Regions from separate parts of the Lysinibacillus sp. G1-3 genome, predicted to be linked through region 1. Evidence: riboswitches for the same ligand, from Rfam matches in the RefSeq annotation. Region 1 holds a riboswitch; each other region holds the start of a gene.
What was found. A riboswitch is a leader RNA that binds a small molecule or an ion and turns the genes downstream of it on or off. The one in region 1 is predicted to bind cobalamin.
Positions count from the first base shown of each region.

Region 1 (7,655 bases):
TATAAGCATACTTATCAATGAGTAACATCGCTTAACCCTCTTTATGTTTACCACGCATTAAGCCGATGAAATAGCCAATAAATCCGGCTCCAATAGCAGCTTGGAGTGCGAATAATAAGCTTTCTATTTCACCACTTGGTGGCTCCCATAAGCTTTCAAACCAAGGCTCGTAGTTAGCATCTATTTCACCAATTGCTGCCTCCGCTTCGCCATCAGCACCTTCAAAATCTGCGCCTTTTTGAATGAAGAGGGGGATGATTGCTAACAACACAACAATTGCTAAGAGCAGTAAATTTTTTTTCATGTTAGTGAGCCTCCTTTGCCGAGAAAACGCGTAAAGCTTTTAATTCGCTCACATTGTATTTTTTTAAGAAGTTCATAACGATCACTGTTAAAATGCCCTCGCTAACAGCAAGAGGAATTTGAGTGAACGCAAAAATACTAGCAAACTTTGTAAATGAAGCTATAAAGCCTCCGACCTCAGAAGGGAAGGCGAGAGCTAATTGTACAGAAGTGACAATATATGTACCTAAGTCACCAAGCATTGCTGCTAAAAAGACAGCTACTGAAAATGATAATCCCATTTTCTGAGAGCCCTTAAAAACATAATAAGCAATAATAGGACCAGCAATTGCCATAGAAAAGGCATTAGCACCTAAAGTTGTCAACCCACCATGTGCTAAAAGTAAAGATTGGAATAATAATACGATTGTCCCGATAACACTCATCGCTAATGGTCCAAAAAGAACTGTCCCAAGTCCAACCCCTGTCGGATGTGAACAACTACCTGTTACAGAAGGGATTTTTAAAGCTGATAGTACAAAGGCAAAGGCACCAGATAATCCTAAAATCATTTTTGTTTCAGGATTTTCATCAATAGTTTTACGAATAGAACGTAATCCTAAAATAATAAATGGAATGGATAAGACCCACCAAAAAATTGCCCATTCAATTGGCAAAAAGCCCTCCATAATGTGCATTGCAAATGCACGATCTGGCACGAATAAAAATGCCAATAAGAAATAACTAAGCTTCCAACCTGAGAATTTCAAAACCTCTCCTCCTCACATTAAAATAGTTAGAATTAGTATGCGATGAAATCAAAAAAGCACTTCTCCAATTGTGGAAAAGTGCATAGCTAAAAATGCAAATAAAATTCTAATTTGCTCAGCCGCACACCTATCCTCGTAGGTTTAAACGATCACATATTTTTCGGCAGGTCTCCTGGCTTTAGTTCAACGTTTTATAGGTCTTCCCATCCTTTGGACAGTGACATTATCTATAAAACTCCCTAGTACAGTGGCGGGACCGCGCCGGACTTAAACCGGCTTCCCTTTTAAGCGAAATGATGAACAATTCGCACCGAAAAAAGATGAAGTTGTGATTTCACGACAAAGTGTAACATGATTTTCCATATATATGCTATACTTTTTAAGAAAAAATTTTTAATTGAGTGTCTATGTCGAAAATTTAGATAAATAGAAAAGGAATGTCATATTTTTCTTTTAAAAATTACTGGAAATGTCACAAATTTAGAAAGAAATATTGAAATTTTAAAAAAATAAGCTATGATAGAAACAGTTTTTAATTTTTAAAAAATAATAATTTCATATAAAACATCCATAAGTGCTTGAATATTTTCAAGATAATAGGGAAATCGGTGAGAATCCGATACAGCCCCCGCTACTGTAATAGCTGATGAAATCGCGGATGCCACTAGTGAAAACTAGGAAGGCGCGAAAGTAAAAGGAAGCTTAAGTCAGGAAACCTGCTTATGTGATGATACATGCAAACTTTTCGGAGGGAGAAGTTGAAGCGAGAGCGAGTACCTGTATATATTCGTTTTTATTTGGCTTCTACTAAACCTTTACTCTTCGTCTAGAGTAAAGGTTTTTCTTTTTCCTAAAAGCAAATGAGGGGAGAAAAACTATGACAACTTGGAATTTAGAGGGGATGAAAACACATCTTTTTATATGCAATGGTAGTAGCTGTATGAAAAAAGATGCTGAGGACATTACTCAGGCAATTCGTGATGAAATACAGTTACTGGAACTTGATAAGGAAATACATACGACAAGGACTCGCTGTAATGGTAGGTGTAAAGATGCTTGTGTTGTCATTGCTTATCCTCAAGGGAATTGGTACCGCGTGCCGACAACATCGCATGCGAAGGCACTCGTACAAGATTTAAATCATGAATCTTTACATAATGAGCATGTCTTTACTTTACGTGAAGGATCTTTACAGCGTACAGCACAAACAACAGCCATTAAAGGTATTGAAAAGGTGAAAGAGGGGTAACAAAATGGCGCAAAAAGGTAAGATTTTCGTAGTTGGCTTTGGCCCTGGAGACTTTAAACATATTACGACTCGTGCTGTAGAGGCACTACAACAAAGTCATATGATTATTGGTTATAAAACCTATGTTGAGCTTATTCAAGATTTAGTTAGTGCAAAGTCGATTATTAGTACTGGTATGACAGAGGAAGTTTCACGTGCACAGGAAGCGGTACGTCAAGCAGAGGCTGGAAGTATCGTATCGGTTATTTCCAGCGGTGATGCCGGTGTTTATGGGATGGCTGGATTAGTGTATGAAGTATTAATCGAGCTAGGATGGACTGAAGCTACTGGTATCGAAGTAGAAATTGTTCCAGGTATTTCTGCTATTAATTCGTGTGCAAGTTTACTAGGTGCTCCTATTATGCACGACGCTTGTACAATTAGTTTGAGTGACCACTTAACACCTTGGAATTTAATTGCTAAGCGAGTAGAAGCAGCGGCGATGGCGGATTTTGTTATTGCGCTTTATAACCCAAAAAGTGGACGTCGTACGAGACAAATTGTAGAGGCTCAACGAATTTTATTAGAATATCGTTCGCCAGATACACCGGTTGGACTTGTGAAAAGCGCGTATCGTGACCGTCAAGAAATTACGATGACGACTTTAGCAGAAATGCTTGAACATGATATCGGCATGTTAACAACCGTTATTATCGGGAATTCAACAACATTTTTCTATGACAATAAAATGATTACACCACGTGGTTATCAGCGTAAATATACACTTGGAGAAGAAAAACAGCCGTTACGACCACATCAACGACTAAAGGAAGAAAATGAACCATGGGCAATGAATCAAGAAACTGGGGCAGCGCGAAATGATTTTGCAACAGATCCGAATGCCAATCGTATAAAGCCCAGTTTAGCTATAACACCACAACCAAAGCCTAAAAAGTCATCCCTTGAAATGGCAACAGCAGCTCTGGCAAAGGTGAAGGGAACTAGCGCTGTGAAAGTAACATCTAAGCTCGTTCAACAAAAAATCGAATCGGTTTTTGAATTAGCTGTTAGTCCTGGGGTAGCCAATAAGTTTTTTACTCCTCAACAAATGATGACCTTAGCTGAAGTAGTTGGTGAGGAAGGAACGATGGAGTATACACCAGACCACCAAATTCATTTAAAAATTCCTACGTCTGAGCCAGGAGAGATTACAGCAAAGCTTCGCGAAGTAGGCTTTTTACTAACACCAATTGGTGACGTGCTTTCGTTAAAGGCTTGTGATTTCTGTTACGGAGAAAAAACCGATTCGATCCCATATGCGGAAGAGATTCAAGAAAAGCTTGGTGGCATGTCGTTACCGAAAACATTGAATATTGGTTTTAATGGCTGTGGTATGGCGTGTTATCGAGCCGTATTTGATGATATTGGCATTGTTTATCGTAAAAGTAAATTCGATGTTTTTATTGGTGCCAAGCCAGTTGGTCGGACAGCACATGCGGCTCAGCCTGTTGTTGAGGGATTAGAACCTGAACAGCTAATACCGCTTATTACCGACATTATCGAAGAATATAAAGCAAATGCACATCCAAATGAACGTTTGTTTAAATACTTCAAACGTGTGAAAAAGATCCTACATTTTACGTATCAGGATATGTCTTCAAAAATAAAAGTTGAGCCAGCTCCATGCGGCGACTAGTGAGGGGTAATGAGATGAAAGCAATTTTATTTGTCGGCCACGGGAGCCGTTTAGAAGCAGGAAATGAAGAGGTACGCACGTTTATCGAGCAAATGAAACCTCGTATTGATGAGCGTTTTTTAGTAGAAACATGTTTTTTAGAGTTTGCCTCGCCGAACATCGAAGAAGGTATTACGAATTGTGTGAAGAAGGGCGCTACAGAGGTGCATGTTATTCCGATTATTCTTCTTCATGCTGGACATTCAAAAATGCATATTCCAGCAGAAATCGAACATGCGCGTGAGCATTATCCAAATATTACGTTCACATATGGTCAAACAATCGGTATCCATGAAGAAATATTTGCGATTTTAGAAGATCGTTTAGCAGAAATTGGCTTTAATGCTGAAGAAGAACATAAGGATACTGCGGTTTTATTAATTGCACGAGGCGGCAGCGACCCATATGCAAATGGTGATTTTTATAAAATTACACGCCTGTTATGGGAGAAACTCCCGGTTCAATATGTAGAAAGCGCATTTATGGGGGTTACAGATCCTCGTGTTGAAGAAGGAATTGAGCGCTGTGTGAAGCTTGGTGCTAAAAAAATCATAATGCTACCGTACTTTTTATTCACTGGTATCTTAATGGAACGAATGAATGGTATGTGTAAGCAATTTAACGAAAAATATGCTGACTGTGATATTCAAATTGCCAATTATTTTGGCTATCATGATCGTTTACAAAATGTGTTATTAGAGCGAATTGAACAAGCTGTGAATGGTACATCAACAGGTATGCAAGATTTAGAAAATTATCGTGCTTATGCGGCGGTTCATGGACATGCGCATCATCATCACCATCATGACCACGATCATGACCATGATCACGACCATGAACATCGTCATCATGAAGAGGAGCCGGTGCAATGATATTCATGTTAGCGGGGACGAGCGATGCAAGGAATCTAGCACTTGAATTACAGTCAGCAGGTTACGCTGTGACAGCAACAGTCGTTACTGATTCAGCAGCCTCAAGCCTTGCAGAAGTGGGCCTATCACATTTAATCGGTCGATTAACGGCTGAGGAAATGGCGACGATTATTACGGAGCAAGGATACCGTTTAGTTGTAGATGCCTCTCATCCATTTGCTGAAGAAGCTTCAAAAAATGCGATGGCAGCAGCTGAAAAAGCAAATGTTCCGTATATTCGCTATGAACGTGCTCATGAGCATTATGCCCATCCACTAATTACGGTTGTGAAGGATTATGAGGAAGCTGCCCATGTAGCAGCGGAAAAACGTGGAGTCATTATGCTAACGACGGGCAGTAAAACACTAGCGACTTTTACAAAGGTGTTACATGGCTTAGAAAATACACGAGTGATTGCGCGTATGCTTCCTCGACTCGATAATATGGAAAAATGTGAAGCACTTGGTGTGGCACAAAGAGATATTGTTGCTATACAAGGCCCTTTTTCAAAGGAATTAAACGAAGCTCTTTTTCGTCAATATGGTGTGACATTGATGATTACGAAAGAAAGCGGCAAGGTTGGCTCGGTGGATGAAAAGCTGGACGCTGCCCTTGCATGTGGCATTGAAACGATTTTAATTGCAAGACCAAATATCAAATACGGACAGCAATATTCTACATTTGAAGATGTATTACAAGCTGTACAAAACACACTTTAGGAGGCAATTCAGATGGACTTTAAAACAGATTTCAAACCATTAACAGTAGACCCAGATAAAATTTACGATTACAGTTTCTCAATTATTGCAGAGGAAATGGGCGAGCATAACTTCTCAGAAGACGAGTGGAAAATTGTACGCCGCATCATTCACGCTTCTGCTGACTTTGAACTAGGACGTAGCGTTATTATTACACCAGGAGCGATTGAAGCAGGTATTAAATCAATTCTTGCAGGTCGTCATGTCATTGCAGATGTGCAAATGATTGAAAGTGGTTCAGGGAAAAAACGCTTCCAAAAGCATGGTGGCGATCTACACTGCTATATTGCAGATGAAGACGTTTCAATTGAAGCGAAAAAACAAAACACAACACGTGCGATTATCTCTATGCAAAAGGCTGCTAAATTACATGAAGGTGGTATTTACGCAATTGGTAATGCGCCGACAGCATTGCTTGAATTAATTCGTTTAATTAAAGAAGGTTTAGCGAAACCAGATTTAATTGTCGGAATGCCAGTCGGCTTCGTTTCTGCTGCTGAATCGAAGGAAGAGCTATTAAAAATAGAAGGTATTCCGTACATTACAAATGTTGGTCGAAAAGGCGGTAGTACAGTGACGGTTGCCGCATTGAATGCTGTCTCACTTTTAGCGGATGAACAGGCGAAAAAATAATGGAGCGGAAGCCTAAAAAAGATCCTAAAGACATGCGTCACGGTTATACAACGGGATCCTGTGCGACTGCAGTAACGAAGGCTGCATTACTTGCCTTAATTACAAATGAAGAGCAAGAAACTAGTACCATTCATTTACCGATTGGGCGAGATGCGACCTTTACGATAGAAAAATGTACATTTCAGAGCGATGCTGTTAGCTGTGAAACGATTAAGGATGCTGGTGATGACCCAGATGCAACCCATAAAGCACTCATTGTTGGAACAGTAAGCTGGTCAGATATACCAGGCATTCATCTGGATGGTGGAATTGGTGTCGGGCGTGTAACAAAGCCCGGCTTACCAGTACCTGTTGGAGAAGCAGCCATCAATCCTGTGCCACGAAAGATGATTCATAGTACTGTACAAGGCGTACTCGATGAATTTCAAATTAAACGAGGCGTTAACGTAGTTATTTCCGTCCCTGAAGGTGAGGAAATTGCTAAAAAAACGTTAAATGGGCGCCTTGGTATTATTGGAGGCATCTCCATTTTAGGCACAAGGGGAACCGTCGTGCCTTTTTCGAGTTCCGCGTATATGGCCAGTATCGTCCAAGCGATTAGTGTTGCAAAAGAGGCTGGTTGTGAGCATTTAGTTGTCACTACAGGTGGACGCAGTGAAAAGTATGCAATGGCACAATACCCTGATTTGCCAGAGGAAGCGTTCATTGAGATGGGCGATTTTGTTGGCTTTACATTAAAGCATTGTAAGCGACTTGGTATGAAGAAAGTATCGCTTGTTGGGATGATGGGGAAATTCTCGAAAGTGGCACAAGGTGTCATGATGGTGCACTCCAAAAGTGCTCCTATCGATTTTAATTTTTTAGCTCAATTAGCAGTAGATATAGGGGCTGATGAAGAAACCGTAGCCGAGGTACGAGAGGCTAACACTGCTTCACAAGTCGGTGAAATTATGGCGGAAAAAGGTTATGATTCATTTTTCAACCGTTTATGTGAGGCGTGCTGCTATTCATCCATACATCACATTAAGGGCGGTTTAACGCTTTCCACATCGATCTATTCGATGCAGGGACAATTATTAGGAAGGGCTGATGACATTGCATCGATCGATGAAATTGATTGGGATCGGGGATAACGGACAAGAAAGCTTACTACCACAATACGAGCAGTGGATTGAAGACTGTGAGGTGCTTGTTGGTGGAGATCGTGTTCTAGAATTTTTCCCGAACTTTACCGGTGAGAAAATGTTGATAAAAGGTGGTCTTTCAGCGCTAGTTGAAAGATTGTCTGCGGAAACGAGAAATACAGTTATTTTAGCGTCAGGAGATCCATTATTTTAT
Region 1 is NZ_JBWHYQ010000006.1:106,121-113,775, forward strand. Features, by position in the region: gene cbiQ (cobalt ECF transporter T component CbiQ) at 1-28, opposite strand, end outside; gene ACVYAD_RS07725 (energy-coupling factor ABC transporter substrate-binding protein) at 32-304, opposite strand; gene ACVYAD_RS07730 (energy-coupling factor ABC transporter permease) at 306-1,052, opposite strand; cobalamin riboswitch at 1,198-1,382, opposite strand; cobalamin riboswitch at 1,609-1,790, shown strand; gene ACVYAD_RS07735 ((2Fe-2S) ferredoxin domain-containing protein) at 1,930-2,301, shown strand; gene cobJ (precorrin-3B C(17)-methyltransferase) at 2,306-3,976, shown strand; gene ACVYAD_RS07745 (sirohydrochlorin chelatase) at 3,991-4,887, shown strand; gene cobK (precorrin-6A reductase) at 4,884-5,645, shown strand; gene ACVYAD_RS07755 (precorrin-8X methylmutase) at 5,658-6,317, shown strand; gene ACVYAD_RS07760 (cobalt-precorrin-5B (C(1))-methyltransferase) at 6,317-7,450, shown strand; gene cbiE (precorrin-6y C5,15-methyltransferase (decarboxylating) subunit CbiE) at 7,407-7,655, shown strand, end outside.

Region 2 (7,655 bases), on a different contig from region 1:
CCTTTCACGAATAAAGTTCCCTAAATAAGAAACATATATACACAGAAAATAATGACTGATTGTCAGTCATTTTTCGTTGACTTTATTTCAGCTATTTTGTAACATAATAAATAAGCAGGCTAAAAGCGAGGGATTCCATGTCAAAAGAAGAGAAAATTATTCAAGCTGCAATTGAAGTTTTTCGTGAAAAAGGAATTGAAAAGACAAAGGTTTCAGATATCGTAAAAGCTGCAGGTATTGCGCAAGGGACATTTTATCTTTATTTCCCATCAAGGCTTTCAGTTATGCCAGCCATTGCAAAAGTTATGGTTGAGAAAATTATTGCTGCTATAAACGATGGTATTTCAACACAGGAGCCTTTTGCAAAGCGGCTTGAAAAGTTAGTAGATATTGTATTTTCACTAACAGAGGAATATCGAGATGTATTTGCACTTATCTATGCTGGTATTACACAAACCGAGCATATGAAAGAATGGGAAAATATATATGCTCCCTATTACGAATGGATGAATAATTTCTTATACGAGGCTCAACAAGAAGGAACGATACGTGAATCTCTAAACACTACACGTTCTTCTAAACTTATTATCGGTCTAGTAGAATCTGCTGCTGAACAAATTTACTTGTATGATGACAGTGAAGAAGAAACAATTAGACTTCAAAAGCTTGAGCTCCTCAACTTTTTACATCATGCACTCGGTTTACGTCACGCCTAAGTGACGTTCTCTTTTACACTAAAAATGACTGATTGTCAGTCATAATCATGGATAAATGAAAGGAATAACTATGCAAAAAGATTGGGTTTATGTTGGATTAACTAGTTTGTTTGAATTGTTTTGGATATTTGGTTTTAATGTTGCCGGTGCTTGGTGGCATTGGATTATTATTGTTTCCTTAATTGCGTTGGATTTTCATTTCTTATCGAAGGCTTGTGAAAACTTACCTACTGGCACAGTTTATGCGACTTTTGCAGGGGTCGGTGCAATTGGTACTACATTAATGGACATTTTTATTTTCGATGGTGAGTTTAATACGATAAAAGGAATTTTCATGTTTATTTTAGTATTAGGTGTTATTGGTCTTAATTTAGCTGATAACCCTTCAAAAGATTATGATGAAAAGAAAGGAGCTAATGCATAATGGGCTGGTTACTTGTTTTATTAGCCGCAATTTCAGAAATTATCGGTGTTGTAGGTTTACGCTTTTATAGTCAGAACAAAACTATACGTAATTTATTAATATATGCGGGCGGCTTTGGTATGTCCTTTGTGCTTTTATATACCTCCTTTAACTATCTACAGTTAAGCATTGCCTATGTAGTGTGGATTGGTATTGGTACAGTTGGGGCTGTTCTCGTGAATATTATATTCTTCGGTGAATCTAAAAACCTGACTCGAATTATTAGTATCATCGCCATTATCATCGGTGTGGCAGGCTTAAAAGCAGTATCTTAATTTGTCTTCAATTCTAAGTAAGTAAATGTGTCCTAAAGCTTATGGCCCTTTGGCAAAGCGAGGGGTTGATTTCCGTTCCGACTAGGTGCTTTGTTGCTGCCGCTACGCTTTCGCACAGTTAAAACATTTGTTGCTGGCGCTTCGCTTTCGCACAGAGCAGAGCTTCCTGGGGGCGTCGGGCCAACAGATGTTTTTTGCGCGAAAGCGTAGTGCTAACGTAGCGACAGCGGCACGATGTTGGTCAAGAAGGCGTTATCACAGGATGTGATGCTCTTAGCCTTCGTTCCACTATCGCTGATCCCCAATGAGTCGCCCAGTCGAAACGAAGATCAACCACAATTTTTAGAGATAAAAAGAAACCTCAGCATTGTTTATCTGTGCGACAGCAACAACAAATCTTTCACTTTTCTATATACATTTTCACTTTCAAATCTCTCCATAACAATATGTATCAATCATTTAACTTCCTTCGTGAATTGCTCTGGGATATACGTTAAATATGGCTTACCTGTCAGTGGATGTGTTTGAATATCGGCATAAACCCCAAATACATCTTGTAATAATGTCGGTGTAAGTACTTCTTCTGGCGTGCCAAAACAAACAATTCGACCTTGCTGTAAAACATAAATTTGATCGCAATACATAGCCGCAATGTTTAAATCATGGATTGCAGCAACAACTGTTAATTGTAAGGTTTGGATTAGATCCATAAGCTGCAATTGATGCTGAATATCTAGATGATTTGTTGGCTCATCTAAAATAAGCACTTGTGCTTGCTGAGCAAGGGCACGAGCAACCATCACACGCTTTTTTTCGCCACCCGAAAGAGAGCTATAGCTACGTTTCTCTAAATGAGCGATACCCGTTTGCTTCAGTGCATCCTTTACGATTTGAAAATCTTGCTCTTGATCAAACTCCAATAGTTTTTTATGGGGTGTTCTCCCCATACTCACTAAATCATGCACTGTAAAATCAAATAAGACCGGTGTTTCTTGACTCACAACTGCTAGATTTTTAGCTATGTTTTTACTCGATTGCTTTAGAATATCTTGTTCATTTAATAACACTGTTCCACTTTCTGGTTTTAATAAACGGTACAAATTCTTTAATAGCGTTGACTTCCCACTACCATTAGGACCGATCAACCCAACAAATTGCTTGTCCTTTATTTGAACATTTACTTCATGTAATATGCGTTCATCAGAAATGGAGAATGATATTTGTTTCGCTTCTAATGTCATATTTTTTTAATCTCCTTCACCGAAAGAATAATTGTTACGACGTAGCAGCCAAATGAAAAATGGACCTCCGCAAAAAGCCGTGATAATTCCTATCGGCATTTCCTCAGGGGCAATTAATATTCGAGCAAGTGCATCTGCCCAAACTAAGAATATCCCCCCTAATAATGCGCTAATCGGTATGACATACTTATGATTTGAACCTACAATTAGCCGTACAATATGTGGAATGATTAAACCAACAAATCCAATTGAGCCACTTACAGCAACCAACACACCCGTTAATAACGATACTAATAAAATAAGCTGTATTCGAAATTGTTGTAAGTTAACCCCTAATGTAACTGCGGCTTCTTCTCCAAGAAGTAATAAATTTAAGCTGCGATAGTTGAGCCATAACAAGGCAAATACTACAATAAAAATGACTGCAGGAATTACAAGAATACTCCATTTCGCCCCTGCTAGGCTTCCTAGCATCCAAAACATGACTGCCTTCATTCCCCCCTCTTGCTTCGACAACATTAAGATAAAATTTGAAATAGCAGATAAAATAAATGACACCGCCATCCCTGAAAGCAAAAGTCGAAAGACGGATACTCTACCGCCAACATGCGATAAGAAGAAAACTAACCCCATTGCTGTGAGAGAGCCTAAAAAAGCCGATACGGAAAGAGCATAAACGCCCAGAAATGAAAAGGCACCTAAAATGATGACAGCTGTGGCACCAACCGTCGCTCCAGAAGAAATCCCTAAAATATATGGTTCTGCAATTGAATTACGAACGAGCGCCTGAATAGCTGCTCCTGCAATTGCCAAGCCTGCTCCGACGATAGCAGCGAGTAATACACGCGGAGCCCTTATTTGCCAAATGATAATTTCCTGTGAGCGACTCCAATCTTGTTCGATTGAGCTTTGAATAATAGGGATTTTAGAAAGGATAACCTTCCATACATAAAGTGGCGTAACGGAAACCGATCCAACCATAATTGCAATTGTCATTGAAATAATAAGTAGTAGTAGAAGGGGCATCGAAAGTAACATAAATTTTCTATTCATCTTTTTATTAACTCCTAATCATTAAACATTAATTTCATCTAGCCGTAATTGTAGCTGATACTCTGCTAATATTTGCAGTACGAAGATAAATGAAAGAAAAAAGGGTATTCCATGCAAATGCGCATGGAAATACCCTAGAATCAATTATGCTTGGCATAATCGCGTCTTTCAGCGTGTATTTGGACACCTGCTGAAAGAAATTAAACAATGTTAGATTTTCTTCTACTATTGTCCGTAATCGCTTTCATCCTCGTGGGCATTACAGGAATAACTAAATGGCAGGTCTCCTGGCTTCGAATCAATGTATCTATGATTGCCTTCCCATTCTAGAACAGTGGCTAAATCATCATAGAACTCCTCGTTACAGTTGCGGGACAGCGTCGGATTTGCACCGATTTCCCTTTTAAGTGACACATTGTATAAGATGTCACACCATTAGTATCGAATGATTTAAAATTATGACAATTCTATCATATATTTCAATAGTTAGTCTATACTATCAATCATTTATCAAGTTAAGAAACACCTTTACGTTAACCTAAAGCGATAATAAAGTTGACACAAAAACTTTATTTTCTTACACTATTATTATCAACATTACTTTTCAGAGGTGAAATAATGACAACCATTGTGGAACATACACATCAAAAATTAAGAACAGTAGATATTGCATACATTGGACTTTTTTCAACATTAATGATGATAGGAGCTAATATTACGTCCATTGTGCCTTTCATGGTTGTTGGCGGAGTACCGATCACATTGCAAACGTTTTTTGCTATTTTAGCGGGACTTATTCTCGGTAGTAGAAAAGGGGCACTCGCTTGTACTGTTTATATGTGCATCGGTTTAGCAGGAGCACCTGTATTTGCACGATTCAGCGGAGGCTTTGGACAAATTTTAAGTCCTACATTTGGTTTCATTGTCTCGTTTATATTAGCAGCATTTGTCGCAGGGCTTATTGTAGAACGCATTGGAACGAAGAAAAGCTATGTAGTTGCTGCATTAGTTGCAACTGCTATTAATTATTTATTAGGGACAAATTGGATGTACTTTGCCTATAAGCTATGGGCTAGTGCGCCTGATGCTTTCACGTATAAAATAGCATGGCTTTGGATGATGCCTCCTTTGCCAAAGGATATTATTTTAGCTATATTCGCGGGTATTTTTGCATACCGTCTTCAAAAGGTATTGAAAATAATTCCAATCAAATAAAGGTTCATCACCAAAACGTGGGTTGATTTCCGTTCCGACTTATATATAAGGCAAAGAGTGTCGGGGCTTTAACCTCTAAACCCAAAAAATATTATAAAACCTAAAAATGTCCCATCAGTATTTTACATACTAATGGGACATTCTATTGTTAAACGTATGTTTTCATCCAGTTTAAGAAGTTATCAATAACTACATCTAGGAATTTGATAGTACCCTCATCTGTTAAATGGCCTTCAGCATCAAATTTAGTGTGTACTGCGCCAATATAAACATCATTACCACTAAGTAATGGTGAATTTACTCCAGGTGAGAATAAAATATCTCTTAAGTGTAATTGTGCTTTAACAGTACCTAAGTTACCCATTGATGCACCCATCATGAATGATGGCTTACCAATCATTACTTTATCAACGCGAGATAACCAATCGATGGCGTTAACCATAACACCTGGCACTGTACCATTATATTCTGGAGTCAGCCAAAGAACGGCATCCGCCTCTTTTACTTGTGCTTTAAAATCTAATACTGTTTGCGGTGCTTCATTTTCGATATCTTGGTTATACATTGGTAGGTCTTTTAAGCTTAATACTTCAAGATCCAATTTCTCCGCATAACGCTTTTGAATAAATTTCGCTAACTGCAGATTATAAGATTCTTTACGGATACTACCTACGATTGCTACTACTTTCACAATATTTCCTCCTAAATGTGCATTAAATTTATTTTTTGTAAAGCACTTTTATTTTATACCGACCTAATAATAGGTTGCAAATTCCTCAACTGGTTTACGATAACCACGCAAGCGGCGACTACTTTCTTTTTCCTTACCAATTGTAATCATTAGCGCAATTTCTTGTGTTTCTGGGACATTAAAAAGGGCTCTCATTTGTTGCTGATCAAAGCCGATCATTGGACATGTATCCCATCCACGATTTTTGGCTGCCAACATAAATAACATAGCTGAAAGTGAAGCGTTACGAATAGCCTCCTCTTTCTTAAACTCCTCGCCGCGCTCATTATAAAATTTTGTATTTTCTTCAACAAGATTTTCTAACTCACAAGCATTAATAATGCCTAAGTCTACCATCCCTTGACTAAGGTTAGCAGTATTTTTATAGGCTTCTTTATCTCCTAAAACAAGTATAACCGCCGAGGCTGAGTGCACTTTATATTGCCCGTATGCTGCTTCTCTTACTTTTTCTTTTTTTTCTTCATCTAAGACAACGATGTAATTAGCATGCTGTAAATTAAAAGCAGATGGAGCAAGTTTGACATCCTCCAAAATAGGACGTATATCTTCTTCGCTCATCTTAATACCCTCTATAAAATTATTCGCAGAACGACGCTTATCTATTACCTTTGCAAATTCCATCCAATTGACCTCCAATCATTTTCTTTTAAAAATATGTAATTTCCATTCAGCGAGACTTGTGTTTCTCTACTGAATGGAATGAAAAGTATTACTCTTATTCTTTATCGAACGTAATCGTACTTCTTACAGTGTCAATAGGACGAACAAGCTCTTCAATTTGTGCACGCTTTAGCTCTAAAAACGGTGGCAACGATAATTTTTCACCTAATGTTTCATAAGGCTCGTCCCCCATAAATCCTGGGCCATCAGTAGCTAGCTCAAATAAAATTTGTGGTGCAACTCGTGCATAAAGGGATTCAAAGAAGTGACGGTTTACATAACCCGAAGTATGGAAGCCAAAGCTTTCAAATCGTTCAGTCCATTCATCTAATACAGCGCGATCCTCTACGCGGAATGCTGCATGATGTACTGTACCGAAGCCTTGACGAGCTACTGGTAAAACTGCGTTAAACTCTACAATGATTTGTGCACCGTTTCCGCCTTCACCAACCTCAAATAAATGGAAATCCCCTTCCTCTGCAATTTCTGTAAAGAGCATCACTTTTTCGAGCACCTCTTTGAAATATTTTAAATTAGCAACTCTTACAAAAACTGGACCTAAGCCTGTAATTGCGTATTCTAGAGGAATCGGTCCATCTTGCCATGGAGTGCCTGATGCAACACCTGTATTGTTTTCATCAGAAATAAGTTGATATTGCTGATCATCAAAATCTACGAATGATAAATTTTTCTTGCCAAATTGCTCTTGTATACCTGTATGTTTAACATTTAATCGATCAAAACGTTTTACCCAATAGTCCAATGCCACATCTGTAGGCACGCGGAATGAAGTTTTGGAAATTTCATTCGTTCCATGCACACCTTTTGGGATGTTTGGGAAATCAAAAAATGTCATATCAGTACCAGCACTACCTTTATCATCCGCAAAGAATAAATGATATGTTTGGATATCATCCTGATTTACTGTTTTTTTCACTAATCGCATCCCTAATACATAAGTAAAGAATTTATAATTCTCTTCCGCACTACTTGTAATAGCAGTAACGTGGTGAATTCCTTTTAAATGGTTCATTTTATGTTCCTCCTATTTATCTCGATTTCGAGATATATACGTAAATTTTTTTTATTTTTCAACTGCGTTTAAACCAACCTTTTTTAAAGACAGGATCATTGTGTCCATCTCCTGTTGATCTAATACTTCAAAAATCTCATTAATTTTTTGTTCATGCTTTGGAAATATTTCTTCCATCAACGTTTGTCCTTCATATGTTAATAAAACATATGTGACACGACGATCCTTTGGGCAAGCACGTCGATACA
Region 2 is NZ_JBWHYQ010000033.1:6,717-14,371, forward strand. Features, by position in the region: gene ACVYAD_RS24170 (TetR/AcrR family transcriptional regulator) at 138-716, shown strand; gene ACVYAD_RS24175 (DMT family transporter) at 787-1,140, shown strand; gene ACVYAD_RS24180 (DMT family transporter) at 1,140-1,454, shown strand; gene ACVYAD_RS24185 (heme ABC transporter ATP-binding protein) at 1,910-2,695, opposite strand; gene ACVYAD_RS24190 (FecCD family ABC transporter permease) at 2,702-3,748, opposite strand; cobalamin riboswitch at 4,009-4,200, opposite strand; gene ACVYAD_RS24195 (biotin transporter BioY) at 4,367-4,963, shown strand; gene ACVYAD_RS24200 (NADPH-dependent FMN reductase) at 5,112-5,654, opposite strand; gene ACVYAD_RS24205 (nitroreductase family protein) at 5,718-6,335, opposite strand; gene ACVYAD_RS24210 (ring-cleaving dioxygenase) at 6,430-7,407, opposite strand; gene ACVYAD_RS24215 (MarR family winged helix-turn-helix transcriptional regulator) at 7,459-7,655, opposite strand, start outside.
Region 2: linked by a shared signal. The riboswitch ahead of ACVYAD_RS24190 (FecCD family ABC transporter permease) and the one ahead of ACVYAD_RS07735 ((2Fe-2S) ferredoxin domain-containing protein) in region 1 are both predicted to bind cobalamin.

Region 3 (7,655 bases), on a different contig from region 1:
AACTTCGACACAAAAGTTTCGAACAATACGAAAAAATTTCCTGTTTTATAATTCTATTTTCTTACAAAAGTTGGTGTTTTTTTCTATCAATTTTAGGGATTTTAAACTATAATTGTTTATGGGAATAATATTATAGTTAGGGGAAATTTGTATGAGCTTACGACAAAAAAGTATTATTGGCTTTTCTTTTTTAAATGTAATCATGGGTCTTATTTTGATTATTGACTTAGCAAATTTAAAGTCATTAGAGGGGATGTCCACTTTATTAACGATATTAGGATTTACTACGACTATATCGTGTATTTTCTATGTGAAATACAAAATTATTAATCCAATTAAACAATTAGCAGTATCCGCTCAAGCTATAGCTGAAGGAAATTTGAACACTTCTCCTATCGAGATAAAATCCAATGATGAGGTTGCGGCGTTAGGTAAAGCGTTTATTGAGATGAAAGAACAATTACATATGATGACACAAAAAATTGCTAGTAGTTCTACCGATTTATCTGCGAGTATAGAGGAGCTATCAGCAAGTACAAATGAAATTGCAGATGCAGTAAACGAAGTAGATTCACAAATGGAGAATACGACTGAGGGTCTTAAAAAAGCAGCACAGTCTGCAAATGAAAGCGCTATAGCAATGCAAGAAACTGCTGATGGCATTGAACGTATTACCGTGGCTACACAAGATGTATTTGATCATGCGAAAGAAGCAAATGACATTGCAGGCAATGGTGCGGAAATTTTACATGTAGCTAAAAATCAAATGGAATTCATTTCAGATTCTACTGAAAAAACAAGTAACTTAATGCAACAATTATCAAGCAAAATGACAGATATAAAATCTATGACAGACATGATTACGGCCATTACAGATCAAACGAATTTACTTGCATTAAATGCAGCGATAGAAGCGGCGCGTGCAGGAGAGCATGGAAAAGGCTTTGCAGTAGTAGCGGAAGAAGTTCGAAAATTAGCGGAGCAATCCAAGCATTCGGCTATTCAAATTGTCGATCTAGTAGTTGGCATTGAAAGCGATACAAAACAAGTAGCAACCTCTGTAGAAGAAGACTTGAAAAACGTTCAGCAGGGTGTTCACGTCATTGATGAGGCTACAAAGTCATTTGGTACGATCTCTCAGCATGTTAGCAAAATGACGAATCAGCTAGAGGATATTTCCGCAACAGCTGAAGAGCTTTCAAGTAGTGCGAATGAAGTTACAAAATTAGTTTCGACAATCGCAAATGGAATGGATAGTTTAACTAATTCCACAGAAGTTATTTTACACTCCGTTGATGAACAAAGTGCCTCAATGCAAGCAATCAACACAGTAGTGTCACAAGACCTATGTGTACAAGCAGAAGATTTACAAAAGCTTACACAGAGATTTAGTAACTAAAGAAAAAAGGCTATTTTGCAGGGATAGATTATCTGCGAAATAGCCTTTTTATTTAACCAACGATGTTTTCAATTTCTTCCGAATCAACTATTAAATAAGCCAAAAAAATCCGTCTGTATCGTCAAAAATACTATGCTAATCATAAACATCATTTCTGCAATAGTAGCAACAGCAACTTTTTTATTTTCCGCGTATTTCCACTCCATAAATGCCCGTAACATTTCAGAGGTTACTAAAAAGACAATTATGATAAACCATATCTCAAAATACCAATAAATTCCAACTCTATCATTGTTAAATTGATAATTCGAATAAATTATTACTAGACTCAAATAAATGATTCGTATTGATAAATCTAGCTTTTTATGTCTTTCGTTAACGTAATAAAAATAAAACCATTTCTTTCTCTCGACACCTAGCAACTTTCTAATGACAAATCCAAAAATACTAATAATTAAAAGTAGAACAAATAGAAAAAGTATTAATGCTCCTAGTTCGGAATTATTATTATACATTTCGTTCACCTCTTAAGCCTGCTTTTTATTTCTATAAGAATAAGATGATAGCTAATCTTGTTATACAGGCATGTGTGGAACGATAGCATTACTAATGTTGCTTATTAGATCCAGATTTTTTAAACGTTTTTCTTGCTTGGATAATTAATGAAATTCCTATAATACATAGACTGCCTGATAAAAAATGAAGGGTAATATTCCATCCTTCACTTAGTTTTTGAAAATATTTGAAATATAAAGACACACCATATATACACATTAAGACACCCCAAATACATCTAAGCATCTTCTATGATCCCCATCCCGTCCTATTATAAAATAACTGAAAATTGTATCTGTATACAGAGTGTAGCACAGTAAATAATTATTTGGTAGTTAATTGGATAATAGGGAACAAATGGACCTACTTATTATTAGTTAAATGCGAACAGATGAGAGGATAATGTTGAAAATACTAAAGTAGGAAAAATATTTTGAGGATAATTTGATTTTATTGGTATAATTTTGAAAGAAAGGGTGGGGAATTTAAATGGGGATGAAGTTTAATAGTTTTCTTAGAGAAGAATTGTCAGTAATTGATATTCAGATAGCAATGGAACATGGTGAAATCACATCAAAAGAATTAACTATGTATTATTTACACAGAATTGCTAAGTATGATCAAGATGGACAGAGGATTAATTCCATGCTTGAAATTAATCCTGAAGCGATATTTATTGCTGAAGCATTAGATGAAGAAAGACAAGTAAAAGGGGCTAGAGGGCCTCTACATGGAATTCCAGTTGTTTTAAAAGACAATATCGAAACGAAAGATTTTATGCATACTAGTGCAGGCGTAATAGCATTAGAAAACTATGTAGCTGAGCAGGATGCATTTTTAGTAAAAAAACTCCGTGAAGCGGGGGCTGTTATTTTAGGGAAAGCAAATATGACTGAATTAGCGAACGGTATGTCGAGTACAATGTGGGCAGGTTATAGTTCTCGAGGTGGACAAACACTTAATCCTTATGGAGATCCAGAACTTTATGTAGGAGGATCCAGTTCGGGGTCGGCAGTAGCAGTGGCATCGAATTTTGCTGTTTTATCAATTGGAACTGAAACAGACGCTTCGATTTTAAGTCCAGCTATTCAAAATTCAGTAGTCGGCATTAAACCGACTGTAGGGTTAATTAGCCGTAGAGGTCTCATCCCTTTTACATACAGTCAAGACACAGCAGGGCCAATGGCAAGAACGGTTACAGATGCAGCTATCTTATTGGGCGCATTAACAGGAGTAGATAAAGATGACGTAGCTACATATAAAAGTGAAAGAAGGATCCACCAAGACTACTCAATCCTTTTAGATGCTACAGGATTAAAGGGTGCTAGAATCGGTGTTTATACGAATGCCTCTAAAACTTTTTATGAGTCAGAGGAATATGACGAAACCCTTTTTAATAACGTAATTCAAGTTTTAAGAGAGCAAGGAGCCGTTATTATAGAAGACATCGAAATTCCTTCTTTTCATAGAGACTGGAAATGGGGAGTACCGCAATATGAATTAAAGCATAGTTTAAATAATTTCCTTGTAAATCTACCTTCTCACATGCCTGTACATTCTCTAGCTGATTTAATCCAATTTAATAAATGTTCACAAGAAAAAACGTTGAAATATGGGCAGGACAAATTGGAATTGAGAGATAAATTACCGAACACGTTAAGAGATCCTGACTATCTAAATGCAAAACTAGAGGACTTGTATTTTTCTCAAGAACAAGGAATCGATTATACATTAAAAAAATATAACTTAGATGCGATAATGTTTCCATCATATATAGGCTCGACAATTAGCGCGAAAGCCGGATATCCGTCTATTGCTGTCCCAGCAGGCTATATGAAAAATGGCAGACCGTTTGGCGTAACTTTGGCAGGCACTGCATTTAGTGAGGATGTATTAATAAAACTTGCATTTTCATATGAACAAGCAAGTAAATTACGAAAAGCGCCGGAGTTGTATTAAGATTCTCTGGGCACATATGAAACTGTCCATACCACTGATTAAATACGGGAAGGTGAAAGGGAGCTCAGGAACTAAGTTCAAAAAATGTATTATGGAAAAGACTAGAAGAAAAGAACAAGAAACTGGAATATATTGACTTTTGAAATGCGCTCATTTACAATTAATTTTAATAATCAATAAGGAATGTAGAATTTACTAGATTCCTTTTACAACTGAATAGCGTGGAATAATAGGTGTAAATTGCGTGCAATTTACTTAAAAGGGAAGTCGGTGCAAATCCGACACTGTCCCGCAACTGTAAATGTGAGCGACTTTTCATATACCACTGTTTAACGACGGGAAGGCGAAAAGTAGTGATGACCATGAGTCAGGATACCTGCCTATTATGAGTACACACCATAACCCTACGAGGAATAGGAGGTGGCATGTTGACAAAACAGAATGCTCTGTTCGTCACCGTACGTCAAACGCCCAAAATAAAAGACGGTAATCGCTTTCAAGGTAATTCTTTTATGCTTGGGTATAATTTGACTTTTTGTGATGAATGAAAAAGATAGAATGAAGGATTTCCTCTAGTTGTAGGAAATCCTTTTTTTATGTAAAAGAAGACTTCCGTTTTGAAAAATATGTACGAAAAGAGGATGCAATGATGACGAATATTCATGTAAGTACAGCACAGGAATCGCAATATGTAGAAATGAAAATTTGTAAGCAGCCACGCACTGAAGTTGCCAAGAAAGCTACAACAAGAATGGTTGTAGAATCCCTTGTCGATCAATTAATAGCTAGCAATCTTATTAGTAATGAACGATTGTTTGATCAAATTTTATATAACAAAGATATTATTTGGATTCAAAATGAAAGTTTTAATGGCCACCTTTTTGCAAAAGCAATTATTACAGATCAACTTAAAACAAAAACAAATGATTTTATGATGTATATGCCGACAAATCCAATTGTGTACGATGTTAATGGTGAACATTTTCATTTAATTACACGTATCGATTCGACGCGTGCAAAACCAAATTTAGAGCGATTTTCCCAAGCCCCTAAGCCAATACTAAGTGCCGCTCGGGTCAATGATTTATTGTGCTCGATAGTGATGCGCTTTTATGAAGTATATGTAGAGGATTTATCACGAGTAGTTTATAAAAATAAACAACTAATCAATTTTATAGAGCGAGAGTATCATCAATTTCTAAAAGCTGTGAAGGAACTAAATGATAATCATTTCAACTGGCACCCACGTGGAAAAGGTCATGAACTATTGCTTGAACTGATTGATAATTTACAACTTTTGAAAAGTCGACCTGGCAAAGTTTTAATGGATTTCTCACAATCCCAAAGCTACGTTGTGGTGGAATCTTCATATCTTATTAATAAACAGGGACAGAAAACGATACAAGCTTAGTAAATTAAAAATGTGCGGGATGAATTTCAATTCCCCGAGGTGAAGGTATATGCCTGACAAGGTAGTAGAATGGAGTTGTCAGTAGAGGGTAGATACCCGCGCGAAGCAAGAATACCCGCGGAAGGAAAGGGAATACCCGCGGAAGGAAGGGGAATACCCGCGGAGAGAAGGTAAATACCCGCGAAAGGAAGGGGAATACCTGCGGAGAGAAGGTAAATACCTGCGCGAAGCAAGAATACCCGCGGAGAGAAGGTAAATACCTGCGCGAAGCAAGAATACCCGCGGAAGGAAGGCAAATACCCGCGGAGAGAAGGTAAATACCCGCGCGAAGCAAGAATACCCGCGGAAGAAAGGCAAATACCCGCGCGAAGCAAGATTACCCACAAAAGTATAGAAACTCTCCACGAAACATAAGAAAACAGGACATTGATCTAACAAATCATGTCCTGTTTTTATGAATTTAGTCAATACAATGCATTGCTGCTTGTGCTTCGTGCCATGGAACGGAGTAGCCCTTACCTTTTGCGCAAAAAATACTAGAGGATGTATAGTAGGGATCGGCGTTCTTATCGTAGCTGATTTGCGCAATAATTTCTTCTGTATTGTGACATGTATCGTAGCCATCAAATTGTAGGGAAAGTACGCCTTTCCCATTGGTGTAGGCGGCAAAGGTTGTACTGTAGCTCATAAATGTTGAGACGGGGGCCCGGCCGGTTACAATCGCGTCATGTTCAGTTATGATTGGTGCGTCAAATGTACCATCAGCTTGCTGAATGTCCGTCATCATGCGGCCGATGAAATCACTAGGAGCTTTAAGTTTAAAGCGGTAGTAGGGCTCTAGTAATATATTTTCTGCTTGTTCGAGCCCTTGCCGTAATGCACGGAATGTTGCTTCACGGAAATCGCCACCTTCAGTATGTTTATTATGTGCGCGTCCTGTTAAGAGTGTGAAGCGAATATCTGTAACCGGAAAACCGGTTAACAGCCCATGATGATCGCGCTCGAATAAATGTTTTTCAATGAGTCGTTGATGTCCAACTGATAAATCATCGGCGTGGCATGCATTGACAAATGTATTGCCGGTGCCGCGTGTATTTGGCTCCATCAATAAATGGACCTCTGCGTAATGCTTTAATGGCTCGAAATGACCGTAACCTGTCACCGTTGTGGTGATCGTTTCCATATACAAAATCTGTGGTTCGCTAAATGAAATGTCTAGCGAGAAACGTTCATGAAGCACTTCGATAAGAACCTCGAGTTGGATGACACCCATAATATGAACGTGAATTTCTTGAAATTTTTCATGCCATAGCACACGTAATGAAGGTTCTTCTGCTTCAAGTATACGGAAAGTTTTTAACACGTCCTTTATATGCTGAGTGCCTTCATAATGTACTTTTGCCTGTAAAGTCGGTACTAACTCAAAGGGCTGAGAATTATTCGAAGAACCAATAATATCGCCGATGTTTGCTTGACTAATCCCTTTTACTGCGAAAATCTCCCCGGCCTCTATCTTTTGAGAAGTTTCATACCGGTTGCCATTGTATAGTCGAATCTCCGTCACTTTTTCAGTCACGTCTCCAAATGAAAGTTCATCACGGACATGTAACGTTCCTTGCAAAGATTTGATAAAAGTTAAGCGTTGATGTCCATCATGACGAATTTTAAACACCTCACCTTGAAACGGAGCGTTGTTATTAAATTGTGTTTCTGTAAGGAGGGGGAGCTGTGTTAGGAATTCCTTTATTCCACTATCTTTTAAGGCAGACCCAGTAAAACATAGAAAGGCCTTTTCCTGTTTAATCATACTAGATAAATGAGTAAGGCAGCTAGAGCTATCCAATGTTTCATTGAGAAAAGCATCGAGAAGGTGTTCATCACGTTCAGCAAGCCACTCCATTATGTCGTTTGAAACATAGTCGGAACGGAGCGGTTCGTCTACGAATAAAACATCTGCAGAGCAATCCTTTTGAAGCGCAGCCATTACAGCTTCAACATCTGCTCCTTCACGATCAATTTTGTTAATAAAAAAGAAGGTTGGAACATGATATTGGCGTAAAAGTTGCCATACTGTTTCAGTATGACCCTGTATTCCTTCGACAGCACTAACAATAATGATGGCATAATCCATAACCCGAATGGCACGCTCCATCTCTGGAGAGAAATCGACGTGCCCTGGTGTATCGATTAATGTATATGTATCATCCCCAAGCGTCATGCGGCCTTGCTCCGCAAAAATCGTGATGCCTCGCTGACGCTCCAGCTCATGATTATCTAGAAATGTGTCCTGATGATCCACTCGTCCACGAGCTTGAATACTGTTTGTATGAA
Region 3 is NZ_JBWHYQ010000002.1:12,448-20,102, forward strand. Features, by position in the region: gene ACVYAD_RS02080 (methyl-accepting chemotaxis protein) at 152-1,399, shown strand; gene ACVYAD_RS02085 (DUF4181 domain-containing protein) at 1,483-1,914, opposite strand; gene ACVYAD_RS02090 (amidase family protein) at 2,444-3,913, shown strand; cobalamin riboswitch at 4,128-4,311, shown strand; gene ACVYAD_RS02095 (hypothetical protein) at 4,560-5,324, shown strand; gene ACVYAD_RS02100 (GTP-binding protein) at 5,785-7,655, opposite strand, start outside.
Region 3: linked by a shared signal. The riboswitch ahead of ACVYAD_RS02095 (hypothetical protein) and the one ahead of ACVYAD_RS07735 ((2Fe-2S) ferredoxin domain-containing protein) in region 1 are both predicted to bind cobalamin.